Regions from separate parts of the Mesorhizobium japonicum MAFF 303099 genome, predicted to be linked through region 2. Evidence: riboswitches for the same ligand, from Rfam matches in the RefSeq annotation. Region 2 holds a riboswitch; each other region holds the start of a gene.

Region 1 (4,825 bases), 3.2 Mb from region 2:
CCGATGATCTCAAGGTCAAGAACACATTCGGCGCCGCGCTGCAGGTCGGATTCGACTACATGGTGGACCAGCACTGGGGCGTCAACTTCGACGTGAAGAAGCTTTTCCTCAAGCCCGACTTCGACGTCACTGTCGCCGGCGCCAAGCTCACGGGCAAGGCCAAGCTCGATCCCTGGGTGATAGGCGCAGGTCTGACCTACCGCTTCTGAGGACGAAGCACGGGGCACTTTTCGAAGTCCGCGCGCGGAATCTTCCGTGCCGAGAAGTGGACCCGCGATGGTTCTTAAAGGAGTTGTTGGCATGCGCGTAGAAAACGATCATTGCGACGTGATCGGTGTGCCGGCCGCTCCCACGCAACTTGATCGTCTTTCTTCTGCGATTCTGCGGCAGGGGGGGATGGCGCGAGTGTCGCTGCCAGGCGATGTGGTGACCTGGGCGGCAGCCCGTCACCAGACGCTCAGGCAGATGCTTTCCGACCAGCGTTTCAACAAGGACTGGCGACAGTGGCGGGCGCTGCAGGACGGCGAGATTCCCGAGGATCATCCGCTGATCGGGATATGCAAAGTGGACAACATGACCACGGCGCACGGCGCCGATCACCGGCGCTTGCGCGGCCTGCTGTCCAGCAGCTTCGCGCCCAGTCGTATCGCCTTGCTGGCGCCACGGGTCGAACAATGCGTCGATCGACTCCTGGCCGAGATGGCGCAGCGCGGCGGCAGTGCCGATCTGATGAGCGAGTTCGCCGCTCCGCTGCCCACCAACGTGATCGCCGAACTGTTCGGTTTGCCGGACGAACAGCGCGAAGAGATCGTCGCGCTCACCTACAGCCTGGCCAGCACCTCCGCCACAGCCGAAGAGGTGCGACAGACGCGGCAGCGCATCCCGGAGTTCTTCCGTCGCCTGATCGCGCTCAAGCGGGGCCAGCTCGGCGATGATCTGGCTTCGGCCCTGATCGTCGCGCGTGACAAAGGCGAGCTCGTTTCCGACACCGAGCTCATCGACATGCTGTTCATGGTGCTCTCTGCGGGCTTCGTGACCACCGCCGGCGTCATCGGCAATGGCGTGCTGGCATTGCTGACGCATCCGCAGCAACTGCACTTGGTGCGCAGCGGCCAAGTTCCGTGGTCACAGGCGATCGAGGAGATCCTGCGCTGGGGCACCTCAGCGGCCAATCTGCCGTTCCGCTATGCCACCCAGGACGTGGAGATCGACGGATGCCTGGTCCGCCGCGGCGATGCCGTCCTGATGGCGTTCCATGCGGCGAACCGGGACGAAAAGGCCTTCGGTCCCGGCGCCAACAGGTTCGATGTCACCCGGCGGCACAACCCGCATTTGTCATTCGGCGAGGGGCCGCATTCCTGCCTGGGCGCTGCGCTGGCGCGCCTGGAATTGCGCTGCGCCTTCCCCCCGCTGTTCGGGCGGCTGGAGGATCTGGCGCTGACCATCGCTGCGGAGGACGTCGTCTACATGCCGTCTTACGTCATTCGCTGCCCGCAGCGCCTGCCGGTCAGCTTCCGCCCTTCCGTCGCTTAGAGAGTGCGGCATTCACCCCGGATTCGGTGATTCTCGGTTCGCCGGGGTGGCTGGTCTCGCACGAGGGGGGCGAGCATGCCCGGTTACGCTCGATCGTGGCGCCGGCCTTCAGCAATCGCAGGGTGAAGCTGCTCGCGCAGCAGGTCGAGGCGATCGCCGCGCAGTTGTTCGAGACGCTGGCGGCCCAGCCCCAGTCCGCCGACCTGAGGCGCCACCTCTCCTTTCCGCTTCCGGACATGGTTATCAGCGTGCTGATGGGCGAGTGCGCAAGGACGCTGAGCGAAGCCGAGCGGGAACAAGTACCGGGATTCCCGGCTGACCGTGACGACCTGGCCCGACTTTACGCCCTTTGAGCCCGGCGACCTCGATCTGATCCGGCGTCGCCGATGGGGACAAGGATCTCTCCGAGCCTGCACTGATAAGAGGCGGCATCGTAAGCGGCTTTGGGCGAAAGAGACCGATCAGCGCAAGGGCATTATTCGCATCATCACATAAACATCTCGTTATATGTATTGACAAGAAGCGAAGCTGCTGTGATTGTGCGCATGTCGTGGTTCTCCGCGCGGCACTGCCGTAGCGGAGCTAAGAGGGAAGCCGGTGCGATGCCGGCGCTGCCCCCGCAACTGTTAGCGGCGAGCCAAGCCCATTGGTGTCACTGAGGCGAACGGCCTCGGGAAGACGGGCAGAGGCTTTGACCCGCGAGCCAGGAGACCTGCCACGACGAACAACGTCCACGGGCGGGGTGTCTCGGTGGCCGCGGTAGCCTGGCTTCGTGCCGCCTGCTCGCGCGTTCCTTGTCCCCACGCCCCAACCATCGGGGTATGGCATGACTGTCTCTCAACAAATTCCAGTGGCAACGCTCGGCGTGCCGCGTATCGGTCGACGGCGGGAACTCAAATTCGCGCTTGAAAGCTACTGGTCCGGAAAATCTCCCGCTGCCGACCTGCTCGCGACGGCGAAGGCGCTACGCGCCGCCAGCTGGAGGGAGCAGCACGATCGCGGCGTGTCGAAAATCCCGTCCAACGATTTCTCGCTTTATGACCATGTGCTCGACACCGTCGCCATGGTCGGCGCCGTGCCGGCACGATACACTTGGACTGACGGCGAGGTCCCACTCGATACCTATTTCGCAATGGCGCGCGGCAACCAAGATCAGGCCGCTGATTGCGGACATGCCGGTGACGAGCATGCGGCCAACGGGCATGGCCTTGCCGCGATGGAAATGACCAAATGGTTCGACACCAACTATCACTACATTGTGCCGGAACTTACCGACGATCAGAGCTTTGCCCTCTCGTCGGCGAAACCGGTCGATCATTTCCTCGAGGCCAAGGCGCTCGGCATCCACACGCGCCCGGTCCTGCTTGGACCGGTTACCTTTCTCAAGTTGGCGAAGTCACCTGAGGAAGGTTTCAACCCTATCGCGCTCCTGCCACGGCTGCTGCCCGTCTACGAGGAGCTCCTGCGGAGGCTGAAGCTCGCGGGAGCCGATTGGGTGCAGATCGATGAGCCGGCGCTCGTGGTCGATCTGGTTCCCAACGAACGGGATGCGCTCCAATTCGCCTACTGCCGGCTGTCAAAAGCAGCACCGGAGTTGAAGATCATGGTCGCTATCTATTTCGGATCGCTGGGAGACAATCTCGAGACCGCAATTTCTCTGCCCGTGGCGGGACTGCACGTCGATCTCGTGCGCGCTCCAGAGCAGTTGGAGACCGTCGGCCGGCTTGCGCAGAAGGACCTTGTCCTCTCGCTCGGGCTGATCGACGGCCGCAACGTCTGGCGCGCGAACCTGCCTGCCATACTTGACCGCATCAAGCCGATCGTCGCCGGCTGGCCGCTGGACCGAGTGGAGATCGCCCCGTCCTGCTCGATGCTGCATGTGCCGATCGACCTGGACATGGAGACGGCCCTCGATGCGGACGTGAAATCGTGGCTCGCCTTCGCGGCGCAAAAAACCGACGAGCTGGTCGTGCTCGCCCGTGCCCTGGCTGAAGGCCGGGACGCGGTCGCCGCCGAACTGGAGGCGTCGGCTGAGGCTGCCGCCGCTCGCGCGACATCCGCTAAGGTGCATGATCCGCTCGTCGAAGGTCGGGTCGCCAGCATCAAGGTCGCCATGACGCGCCGGAAGAGCGCATTCGACGTGCGCTCCAAGCTTCAGGGCGACACGTTTGGCTTGCCATCCTTCCCCACCACGACGATCGGCTCCTTCCCGCAAACAGCCGAGGTTCGCAAGGCGCGGGCAGCCCATGCCAAGGGCGAGCTGAGTTACGTCGACTATGAGGCCTTCCTGAAAAAAGAGATAGAAGCCGCCGTTCGCTGGCAAGAAGAGATCGGACTCGACGTGCTGGTCCACGGCGAATTCGAGCGCAACGATATGGTGCAGTATTTCGCCGAGCAGCTCCGCGGCTTTGCCTTCACGCAGCATGGGTGGGTGCAGAGCTATGGCTCGCGCTTTGTGCGACCCCCGATCATCATTGGCGATGTGTCGCGACAAAATCCGATGACACTACACTGGTGGCGATACGCCCAGTCGCTGACGCCAAAGCCGGTGAAGGGCATGCTTACCGGCCCGGTGACGATCCTCAACTGGTCCTTCGTCCGAGACGACCTTCCGCGCTCAGCCGTCTGCCGCCAAGTCGCGCTCGCCATTCGCGATGAAGTGAGCGACCTCGAAAAGGCCGGCGCCAAGATGATCCAGATCGACGAAGCCGCACTGCGCGAGGGCTTGCCGCTGCGCGAGGCCGACTGGCAGGCCTATCTCGACTGGGCCGTCGAATGCTTCCGGCTGGCTTCAACGGCGGTTGGCGATGCGACCCAGATTCACACCCATATGTGCTACTCCGAGTTCGGCGACATCGTGGACGCGATTGCTGCAATGGATGCCGATGTGATCTCCATTGAAACCTCGCGCTCGCAGTTGGAACTGCTCGATACGCTGCGAACCTTCAAGTATCCGAACGAGATCGGTCCCGGCGTCTATGACATTCACTCGCCGCGGGTCCCGGAAGTGGGCGAAATTTCCAACCTCATCATGCTTGCGCGCAAGCGATTGTCGGATGGCCAACTGTGGGTGAATCCCGACTGCGGTCTCAAAACGCGCAGGTGGGAGGAGGTCCGCCCTGCCCTGGTGAACATGGTGGCTGCGGCACGCGCAATTCGGCAAAAAGCGCAGACGGCGTAGGGCTCGGTGCCACTCGCCGGCGGTGAGCGGCAACGCCACACACCGGGCATCCTTGGGGGAGTCTATCCGGCGCGCCCAAGGCAATCGAGCTGCCCGTGACGAAAGCGCCTC
Region 2 (4,825 bases):
TGCCGAGAAGTGGTGTTTGGTCACGCCCATCTCGGTGACCAGATCGGCCGCCTCGACCAGCGCCGGCTTGGCGTTGCGGCCGGTGACGACGATATGCAGGCCCTCGCGGCGCGCCTTCAGCGCCGCGACCACCTTGTCGAGATCGAGATAATCGTAACGCAGCGCGATGTTGAGTTCGTCGAGCACGACAAGGCTGATCGAGGGGTCGGCGATCAACTCGAGCGCCTTGGCCCAGGCGGCCTCGGCGGCGGCGATGTCGCGCTTCAGATCCTGCGTCTCCCAGGTGAAGCCCTCGCCCATCGCGTGCCAGACGACGCGGTCGCCAAAGGCAGAAAACGCATCCTTCTCGCCGGTGTGCCACTTGCCCTTGATGAACTGCACGACGCCGACGCGCTTACCATAGCCAAGCATCCGCAGCGCCAGGCCGAAGGCAGCCGTGGTCTTGCCCTTGCCCGGACCGGTGTTGACGATCAGCAGCCCCTTTTCGACCGTCTTGCTCGCCACCTCGGCATCCTGCACCGCCTTGCGCTTGGCCATCTTGGCGCGATGGCGCTCTTCGTCCTTATTGTCGATGTCGGTCATGTCACCTCACCTTGAGCGGCAGCCCCGCCACCATCAGCAGCACCGTATCGGCGATCGCCGCGACCTGCTGGTTGAGCCGGCCGGCGTCATCGCGAAACCGGCGCGCCAAGGCATTGTCCGGCACGATCCCTTGCCCGACTTCGTTGGAGACCACGAACCAGGGTCCGCGTGGTCGTGACAGCACATCCGCCAGCCGCCGGCACGCGGCTGCGACGTCGTGATCGGCCAGCATGTGATTGGTCAGCCACAGCGTCAGGCAGTCGACAAGCACCGGCTGGTTGTCGGGCAATGCCTCGAGCGCGCCGGCAAGGTCGAGCGGCGCGTCGATGGTCGTCCAGCCCTCGCCGCGCCGCGAGCGGTGCAGCGCGATGCGCTCACGCATCTCGTCGTCATAGGCTTGCGCGGTAGCGATATAGGTCCATGGCGACGGCAACGCCGTCACCAGGATTTCGGCATGCGCGCTCTTGCCGGAGCGCGCACCGCCGATGATGAAGGTCAGCTTGTTGCGATCAGGCAAAGCTGTCGCGCAGGCTGGTCGCCGTGCCGGTAAAGCGTCCGCGCACCACGCCGACGACGGCGCCGAGCACCAGCCAGAACACCAGATTGGTCAGCGTCACCGCCACCACGAACTGGTGGTGCAGACCTTCCGGGATCGGCGTCTCGAAGCTGTCGGGCTGCGGCGCACCCACAATGTGCGGAGCAACGATCAGCGCCACGGCAAGAATGGCCAGCGGCAGCGACTTGCGGAACGCGATCAGGCCGAGCCCGATGGCGGTCGCGATCACGGTCGCCACCCACCAGATCTGGCGCTGCGTCAGGTCGGCGGCAGGCATGGCGGGCAGTTCCGGCGGCAGGCCGAGACCGGGCGCCAATGTGAAGACGGCAAAGCCGGCCAGGCCCCAGAAGACGCCCTGGCGCCAATTGCCGATACCGCCGGCGAATTCCGAAACCGCGACCAGGATCAGCGCGAAGCCGATGCCGGTGACGACATTGGACACGACGTTGAAGGCAAAGCGCTCGAAGCCGTCGGCCGGTGCCCAGCCCTCGTCTTCGGCCGGAGCGGCGGCTACGGCCGGAGCCGGGGTGGCGGCGCTCATCGAATTTGCCGCCGGTGGGGCCGAACTCATCGCGGTGCCGCTGGCGGCCCCGGTTGGCGTCGCGGGTGCGGCGGCATGGTCATGGCTATGGCCGCCTTCGGCCTGTTCGTAGACTTCCGCCTTGAGGATCAGTGGTACGGTGGCATAGGCCTGCATGCAGGCAAGGACAACGCCGGCCACGAGCCCTGCGATCGCCGCGATGAACACGACGTTGCGAAACAGATTCATGATGTCAGATCCTCGTCAGTGGCAGGGAAACGCCATCGAATGCCGGTTGTCATGACCGGCATTGTGCACAGCATCGATATGCGAGAAGCCGACAAAGCCGATGATGAACGTGCCGAGCAGTGCGGCAAGCGCCAGCTGCATGAAGCGCGACTGCGAGGAGACGGAGGTGCCGAGGGAGATGGAAGCGGTATTCATATCTTGTCCTTTCACCCTCCACCCGAGGGCCTGTCAGTTTTGCCGTCGTCGGCAGGTCTCCTGGCTCACGGATCAGCGCCCTTCCCCACCTTCCCGAAGACGAATCTTCAGTGGCATATGGAGAGGACTACCGCACACAGTTGCGGGGGCAGCCACGGCATTGGGCAAGAATTTCGCCCGCACCGCATTCCCTCTTGGCTCCAAAACGGAACCGACGACTGCATGACTATAGGGAAAATCACGACACGCGGCAAACCAAATTCCGCCGGCAAACAGCGCGATTGCGCCATGCCGTTTCCAGGCACGAGAATTGACAATTCTTCCTGCCGGGTGTCGGCTGGCCGCCTCACAGGAAGCCAGCCATGCAGCCCACTGCCAGCGAGCGCGCCCCCTACAATGGCCTGACCCAGGCCGAACCGACCCTGCCCTCGTCGGCCTATTGGGACGGTGAGAGCTACCAGCGCGACCTCGATGCCATCTGGTACAAAAACTGGCTGCTCGTCTGCCGCGAGGCCGATCTGGCCCAGCCACTGGCCTTCCGCCGATTCCGCATCGGCACGCAGGACATCGTCGTGCTGCGCGACGACACCGGCGCCTTGCGCGCCTTCCACAACACCTGCCGGCATCGCGGCTCGCAGCTTTGCCAGGAGAGCGAGGGCCGGCTGAAGGCGCGGCTAATCACTTGTCCCTACCACGCCTGGTCCTATTCACTGCGCGGCGACCTCGTGCGCGTGCCGTCGAAATCGTTGCCGGACGGCTTCGACAAGGCCGACCATCCGCTCTACCGCGTCGCGCTCTCGGTGTGGCGCGGTTTCGTGTTCATCAATCTGCAGGAGGATGCGGCGGGCTCCGCGCAGGCATCCTTCGACCCGGCCTCCGGCAATCTCGGCAACTGGCCGCTGGAAACGCTGTTATCGGGCCATGTGCTGCGCAAGGTGATGCACTGCAACTGGAAGATCTTTTGGGAGAACTTCAACGAGTGCCTGCACTGCCCGGGCGTCCACAAGGACCTGTCGCGGCTGGTGCCGATCTATGGCCGCGGCCTGATGAGCCGGCACGACGACCCCGAATGGACGCACCACGCCGACAATGACGCACCGGAATTTTCCGGCGGCCTGCGCGCCGGCGCCGAGACCTGGTCGCGCGACGGCCAGGCGCACGGGCCGGTCTTCTCCGGATTGACGCCAGCCGAACGCGCCGCCGGCCAGACCTACGCCACCAGCCTGCCCTCGATGTTCATCGTCGGCCATGTCGACTATGTAAGGACCGTACGCCTGGTGCCGCTCGGCCCGGAAGAGACCGAACTTGTCGCCGAGTGGCTGTTCGCGCCCGAGGCGCTGGCCGCGACCGATATCGACAACATCGTCGCCTTCGGCACACAGGTGCTGGAAGAGGACGCCGCGATCTGCGAGGTCAACCAGAGGGGCCTGCGCTCGATGCGTCACCAGGCCGGCGTGCTCATGCCGGAGGAGTATGAACTACACCGCTTCCACAACTGGGTGCGCGAGCGCCACGCGGCGCTTGTACCAAAGCCCTGATCGTCAGAGAGACTTCGGCAAGTAACGCCACGTGACAAAACCGCAAACCGCCGCCAGCAGGCCGAGCGTGACGAACACCGAGCCCAGTCCGAAGAAGGCCAGCACCACCGAATAGACCAGCGGCGGCGTGAGTTCGGAAAAGTCGAGATAAGTACGATAGACCGCCGCCATCTGCGCCCGTTCATAGGAGCGCACCGAACGCATGAAGGCGGTCGAGCCCAACGCATCGAGCGCTATGGTGAAAAAGGCGCCACACAGCAGGAAGGCGCCGGTGAGCAGCGGCACGGTTTCGCCGACGACACCCGCCGCCAGAAGCATCGCCGACATGGCGAAATAGGCGAATGTCATGGTGCGCCGGCCGCCAAAGCGTTTTCCGGCCTTGCCCCAGAAAATCGCCATGAACAAAAGCGCGTTGCCGGCCGAAACCAGCAGGCCGCCGGCCAGCTTACCCTCGCCGGTGATCACCATGAACAGTGGCCCATAGACGAAGAATGTCGTCCAGAAGCAGGAGCGGCCGAAGGCGATCAGCCAGGCAAGCCTCAATCTCGGCTGCGCGACGAAGCGGCCGATATTGGCGAGCGGATTCGCCGGCCGTGTCTTGCCGGGTCGGATCGATGGGTTGTCGCCCAGTCGATAGGTCCAGAACAGCGCCAAGAGCGCCAGCGCGAACACCGCAACCGCGCCATGCGCGGCGTAGATGCCGAAGCGGGTGTAGAGGAAGATGCCGAGCGTCGGACCGCCGGTCCAGGCGAACATCGACCACGCCATGCGCAGCGATTCTGCCTGCATGAAGTCGGTCTTGCGGATGTGGTCCATGATGTAGAGGTTGAGCGTGATCGAAAGCGCACTGGCGCCCATCACCCGACACAGCATGCCTGCCAATTGCCCGGCCAGCGTGTGGGTGACGAAGAACAGCGAACCGATGGCGAGCAGGCAGGCGCCGGCGGTGTAGACCCAGCGCCGGGCAAAGCGGCGGATCAGCATCGGCATGAACAAGGTCACCGACAGGCCGAGCAGCGCCACGATGGTGTAGAGGATCGAGACGATCTGCTCGTTGTGCAGGATTTCGTAGGCCTGGATTGGGATGACGCTCGACACCGTGGCGCGGGCGAAGGATTCGACCGCATAGAGCGAGGCGAAGGTGCGCGCATCCGCGGCCCTGAGGGCCGGGAGCCAGATCGGATG
Region 3 (4,825 bases), 1.4 Mb from region 2:
CGAAAAAGACAGCTCGTGGGACACTGCGTGGTGCTATTCGCGTCGGATGGTCCAGGGCGTCGACGTAAACGTTCAACTGGCTAACAGGCTGGGTCCAGAAACACAGCCTGTCTCACCCATATCTGCGCCCGAGACTTTGGCACAGGTCGGCTTAACAGATGCTACGGCAATTCAGCTGGCAACGAATTGTGCGTGGCTCGATGGTCGTACTTTTGCAGCCGCGGATTTTGCCGCCGATCCTCGTCGACAAATGGGTGGCGTATCCCCGCAACCCCCGATAATGACTGCACCGACCGATCCTGACACCGGCTTTGTAGTCGTATCTGGATGGGACGCGATTGGAAACGATCTGCCCAACATGCCTATTCGAGGCGTCACTGCCGAGCAGTGCCAGAACGCTTGCGACCACGATTTTACGTGCTTGGCGGTTACATACAACACCAAATACCAAGCCTGCTTCATGAAAGGCGATGCTTCCGTTCTTGTGAAGAGCGAAGAATCTGTGATGGCGGCCAAGAAGGTTGTCGAAAGCAATCTGCACTACTCGAACCTAGTATTCGCAAAGAACACCGAGGTTTCCGGCGTACCTTATTGGACGGGACAACTCAGGTATCCAGACTGCATCTTACAATGCGCGAATGAAAAATCGTGTATGGGTTTCAATTTCCGCAGCAAAGAAATGTCGTGCACGCTGTTCAACAGCGTCGCTCAATCATCCGACAACGTAGCTGTGGCCTCAGGAATCAAGAGCGTCGGGAACTAGGCCGTATACCCATAAGCGATCGACGTCTGAGAATGGTAAGAGGCGTCCGTCCAACGGCCTCACCACAGGAGGTCATCAAAACGCTTTGCCGCTCCCGCTGCGATGCGATGTGGTGCCATCGATCAAGCATGAGAAGTCCGGCTGCAACTCAACCATGATGTTGGATACGGCAGGGGCGGCGCTGCTGGGTTCCTTCTCCGCATAGGTGGCCATAATATAGACGCCGCGAGGATGCTCAGCGTTTAGCCTTGCGGTGAGATGCCAGTGTGGCCTGAGCGCGTAAAGCTTCCTGAGCAACGAAAGGAGCATGGCATCAGAGTAGGAGCCGGCCAGGATTTCGGTGGCCATCAATCTCAATTCTCCCGGATTGTCGTTCTCTTTCTCGATGACCCAACCTCGTCCACCGTGGGGCTGGCCAATGATCGCTTCGAGTGCAGGGATGTGAACACGGCGGAGCTTCTGCCTGTTGTTGCAGCGTATGTAGATGCTCCATAAGATTTCGTAGTCACCTGTCCAAGGCTCCGTGCGCTCCGGCATGCCTGGGTAGAACAACTGGGGCATATCTTCGCTCATCATCGACCTTTCATGTCCGCCTTCCACGGTGCGGTCAAGCCTGCGCCAGTTTGTGATTCAGACTGCCCACGAACCAATACGACCTAACCGACTTCGAATGGCGCGCGATCCAGCCGCATCTGCCCAACAAGCCGCGAGGCGTGCCGCGCGTGGATGATCGGCGGGTTCTCAATGGCATCTTCTGGGGATTGCGCTCCGGTGCGCGCCGACAAGGGCTGTCATGCCAACGCCTTGCGCAATGCCGCCACCGAGCGAAGGGCTTGGGCCAACATCCCTCCCAAGGCCAACCGCAAGGACCCGATCTGCTTCAGCGCCTTCCTCTACAAGGCACGCAACCTCGTCGAGCGCTTCTTCAACAAGGCCAAGCAGTTCCGCCGGATCGCAACCCGATACGACAAACTGGCGGAAAACTACCTCGCTGCCCTCAAACTCGTCTCAGTCCGCATCTGGCTACGCGATAATGAGTCTACGTCCTAGCCGGGGGCGTGTGCGCAACACCAAGCTTGACATCGTCGCGAAACATCACTTCAAACGTAATGTTATTACATATTGTGTGGAGTGCAGCGACATCGCAAAAACTCGTTGCGATGCGATCGATGGAAATCTACGGTGGGTGCGTGATGGTCCCCGCGCCGAAAGGCAAGGGGTGAAAAGGGAACACGGTGAGACCTCAAAAGGTCGAGACCGTGGCTGCCCCCGCAACTGTAAGCGGAGAGCAAGATCCGACATGCCACTGGCCGGCAAGGCTGGGAAGGCAGGATTGCGCTGAGACCCGCGAGCCAGGAGACCTGCCATCACTGAGTTGACCGGACGGGGTGTGCCGGGAGGAGACGTGGACGTCGGTCTTGTCGGCCGGCTCGCCAGCATCCTTCCGTCGCCAGTTTTGGAAAGTGACGGAAAGTTGGACGGCGCCATCGATCATCGCATCATCGTATGCACGCTTTGCCGCGACGTCCCGACCGGCATCAGGTCGGGTGAGAGCCTGTGTGCGGATTTGCGTTCCCGGCTCTCGGCCTGCCATGAACCCGCCGTGGCGCATGGCTTCACGGTCGAAGGCGTCGAATGCATGGCGGGCTGTGCGCGGCCGCTGACCGTGGCCTTCCAGGCGCCAGGCAAGGCTTCCTATCTCTTCGGTTCCATCGACGCCGAGGCCGACGCCGGCGATCTCGTGCGATTTGCCGGGCTTTACGCCTCGCTCGCCGACGGCTGGTGCAATTCCGGACAGCGTCCGCCGCGACTGGCCGGCAAGACGCTGGCCCGCATTCCCGGGCCGGGCAAGCTTGCGGGCGACAGCCGATGACAACGCCACTCCTCGAAGCTCGCGACCTCCGCGCCATGGCGAATGGCCGGGATCTGGTCCACGCCGTCAGCCTGTCGGTGGCCACAGGCGATCGTCTTGCCATCATCGGCCCCAATGGCGCCGGCAAGACCACGCTGCTGCGCATGCTGTCGGGCATGCTCAGGCCAAGTGCGGGCGAGGTGAAGCTTGGTGGGCGCCGCCTGGACAGGATCTCGACCGCCGAGCGCGCCTTGCACATCGCCGTCGTCGGCCAGACCGACCAGCCGGACCCACGGCTGGCGGTGATCGACTATGTCGAGCTCGGCCGCGTCCCACATGCTGGACTGAGGCGCAGGAGCGAGGAGCGCGACATCGTCGTCGACGCGTTGCGCCGGACCGGCCTGTTGGCGCTGCTTGGCCGCAGCATCGGCTCGCTGTCGGGCGGTGAACGCCAGCGCGCCCAGCTGGCGCGCGCCATCGCGCAGCAACCGAAAGTCCTGTTCCTCGACGAGCCGACCAACCATCTCGATCCGCGCGCCCGTGGCGAGCTGCTCGAACTCGTGGCCGGCTTCGGCATGACGGTGATCGCGGTGCTGCACGATCTGGCTCTGGTGGCGCCCTTCGCCACCAGGGTCGCGGTGATGAGCGAAGCGCGGCTGCATGCGCTGGCCGCGCCGCGCGAAGCGCTGACGCAACAGCTGATCCGCGAGATTTTCGGCGTCGACGTGTTTCGCCTTCGCCATCCGACCGAAGACCGGGAACTCACGGTTTTCGATGTGCCGAACCGCGCCGCGCCGCCATCCTGATCGAACCCATCCCCCGTCCGACACCGTTCAGCCAAGGAGCAAAATCCGTGAAACGTCTCGCCCTGTCGCTCGTCTTCTCGCTGCTGGCCTCGACAGCCTTCGCCTTCCCGGTCACGGTCGACAGCTGCGGCAAGCCGCTGACTTTCGATGCACCGCCCAAGCGCGCCGTCATCCATGATCTCAACATGGCCGAGATGGCCTTCGCGCTGAAGCTGCAGCCGTCGATCGTCGGCCTGACCGGCATCACCGGATGGTACAAGGTCGGCCCCGAATTCAAGGCCGAGCAGGGTTCCATCCCGGAACTGGCGCCCAAATACCCGACGCTCGAGAACCTCGTCGCCGTCGAGCCCGATTTCTTCTTCGCCGGCTGGTACTATGGCATGAAGCCCGGCGGCGACGTGACGCCCGACACGCTCGCCCCGCACGGCATCAAGACACTGGTGCTGACCGAAAGCTGCGTCCATCTCGACAAGAACCGCCCGGCCGCTTCCATGGACCTGCTCTATGGCGACGTCGAAAAGCTGGGCAAGATCTTCGGCAAGGAGGCGGACGCGGAGAAGCTCGTCTCCGGCTGGAAGGCGCAATTGGCAGACATCACGACGAAAGTCGGCGACCGCAAGGGGACGCGGGTGTTCCTTTATGACTCAGGCGAGGACAAGCCGTTCACAGCCGGAAAATTCGCCATTCCGAACGCCATGATCACCGCGGCCGGCGGCGACAACATCATGGCAGACATGGACACCAGCTGGGGCAACACGGACTGGGAAACCGTGGCGTCGCGCAATCCGCAATTCCTCATCCTGCTCGATTACCAGGATGGCGGCGGCTACAAGAAACTGCTCGATTTCTTGAAGGCCCACCCGGCCATGAAGGAGACGGACGCGGTCAAGAATGAGCGCTTCGTGGCCCTACGCTATGCCGAACTGACGCCCGGGCCGGCAAACATCGAGGCGATCGCCAAGATCGCCAGGGCGATGCATCCGGAAGCGTTCTGATGCTCCTTGCCCCCGGGCATAAATCCGGTGCGCTTTCCCGGCACAAGGCATTCGCGCTGGCGATGGTGGCGGGCACGGTGGCGGTCGTCGCCCTCGTGCTGCTGTCGATCGCCTATGGTTCGACGCTGATCCCGCTGACCGAGGTCATCGCCTCGCTTGGCCATGCCGTCGGGTTGAACGAGCACCAGGTGTCGGGTCCGGTCGGCAAGATCGTCGTCGATCTGCGGCTGCCGCGCACGATCCTGGCGGTCTGTGTCGGTGGCGGCCTCGGCATCACCGGCGCCTTGCTGCAGACGGTGACCCGCAACGATCTTGCCGATCCCTTCCTGTTCGGTCTGTCGTCGGGGGCGGCCGCCGGAGCTGTTTCCGTCATCACTGTCTTCGGTGACAGTTTTGGCATCTGGACCTT

The links. Region 2 has a riboswitch for cobalamin ahead of MAFF_RS06410 (CbtB domain-containing protein). Riboswitches for the same ligand answer to the same signal wherever they lie in the genome.
Region 1: linked by a shared signal. The riboswitch ahead of metE (5-methyltetrahydropteroyltriglutamate--homocysteine S-methyltransferase) and the one ahead of MAFF_RS06410 (CbtB domain-containing protein) in region 2 are both predicted to bind cobalamin.
Region 3: linked by a shared signal. The riboswitch ahead of MAFF_RS33435 (DUF1636 family protein) and the one ahead of MAFF_RS06410 (CbtB domain-containing protein) in region 2 are both predicted to bind cobalamin.

The regions. Positions count from the first base shown of each region.
Region 1 covers NC_002678.2:4,954,586-4,959,410, reverse strand. The annotation lists gene MAFF_RS25065 (OmpW/AlkL family protein) at 1-209, shown strand, start outside; gene MAFF_RS25060 (cytochrome P450 family protein) at 301-1,533, shown strand; partial or broken gene MAFF_RS25055 (cytochrome P450) at 1,539-1,793, shown strand; cobalamin riboswitch at 2,068-2,267, shown strand; gene metE (5-methyltetrahydropteroyltriglutamate--homocysteine S-methyltransferase) at 2,384-4,714, shown strand.
Region 2 covers NC_002678.2:1,098,763-1,103,587, forward strand. The annotation lists gene cobO (cob(I)yrinic acid a,c-diamide adenosyltransferase) at 1-582, opposite strand, end outside; gene cobU (bifunctional adenosylcobinamide kinase/adenosylcobinamide-phosphate guanylyltransferase) at 584-1,099, opposite strand; gene MAFF_RS06405 (CbtA family protein) at 1,092-1,907, opposite strand; gene MAFF_RS06410 (CbtB domain-containing protein) at 1,923-2,102, opposite strand; cobalamin riboswitch at 2,136-2,333, opposite strand; gene MAFF_RS06415 (aromatic ring-hydroxylating oxygenase subunit alpha) at 2,465-3,640, shown strand; gene MAFF_RS06420 (MFS transporter) at 3,644-4,825, opposite strand, start outside.
Region 3 covers NC_002678.2:6,747,188-6,752,012, forward strand. The annotation lists gene MAFF_RS33420 (PAN domain-containing protein) at 1-763, shown strand, start outside; gene MAFF_RS33425 (hypothetical protein) at 839-1,339, opposite strand; partial or broken gene MAFF_RS33430 (transposase) at 1,399-1,813, shown strand; cobalamin riboswitch at 1,941-2,146, shown strand; gene MAFF_RS33435 (DUF1636 family protein) at 2,169-2,636, shown strand; gene MAFF_RS33440 (ABC transporter ATP-binding protein) at 2,633-3,421, shown strand; gene MAFF_RS33445 (ABC transporter substrate-binding protein) at 3,469-4,416, shown strand; gene MAFF_RS33450 (FecCD family ABC transporter permease) at 4,416-4,825, shown strand, end outside.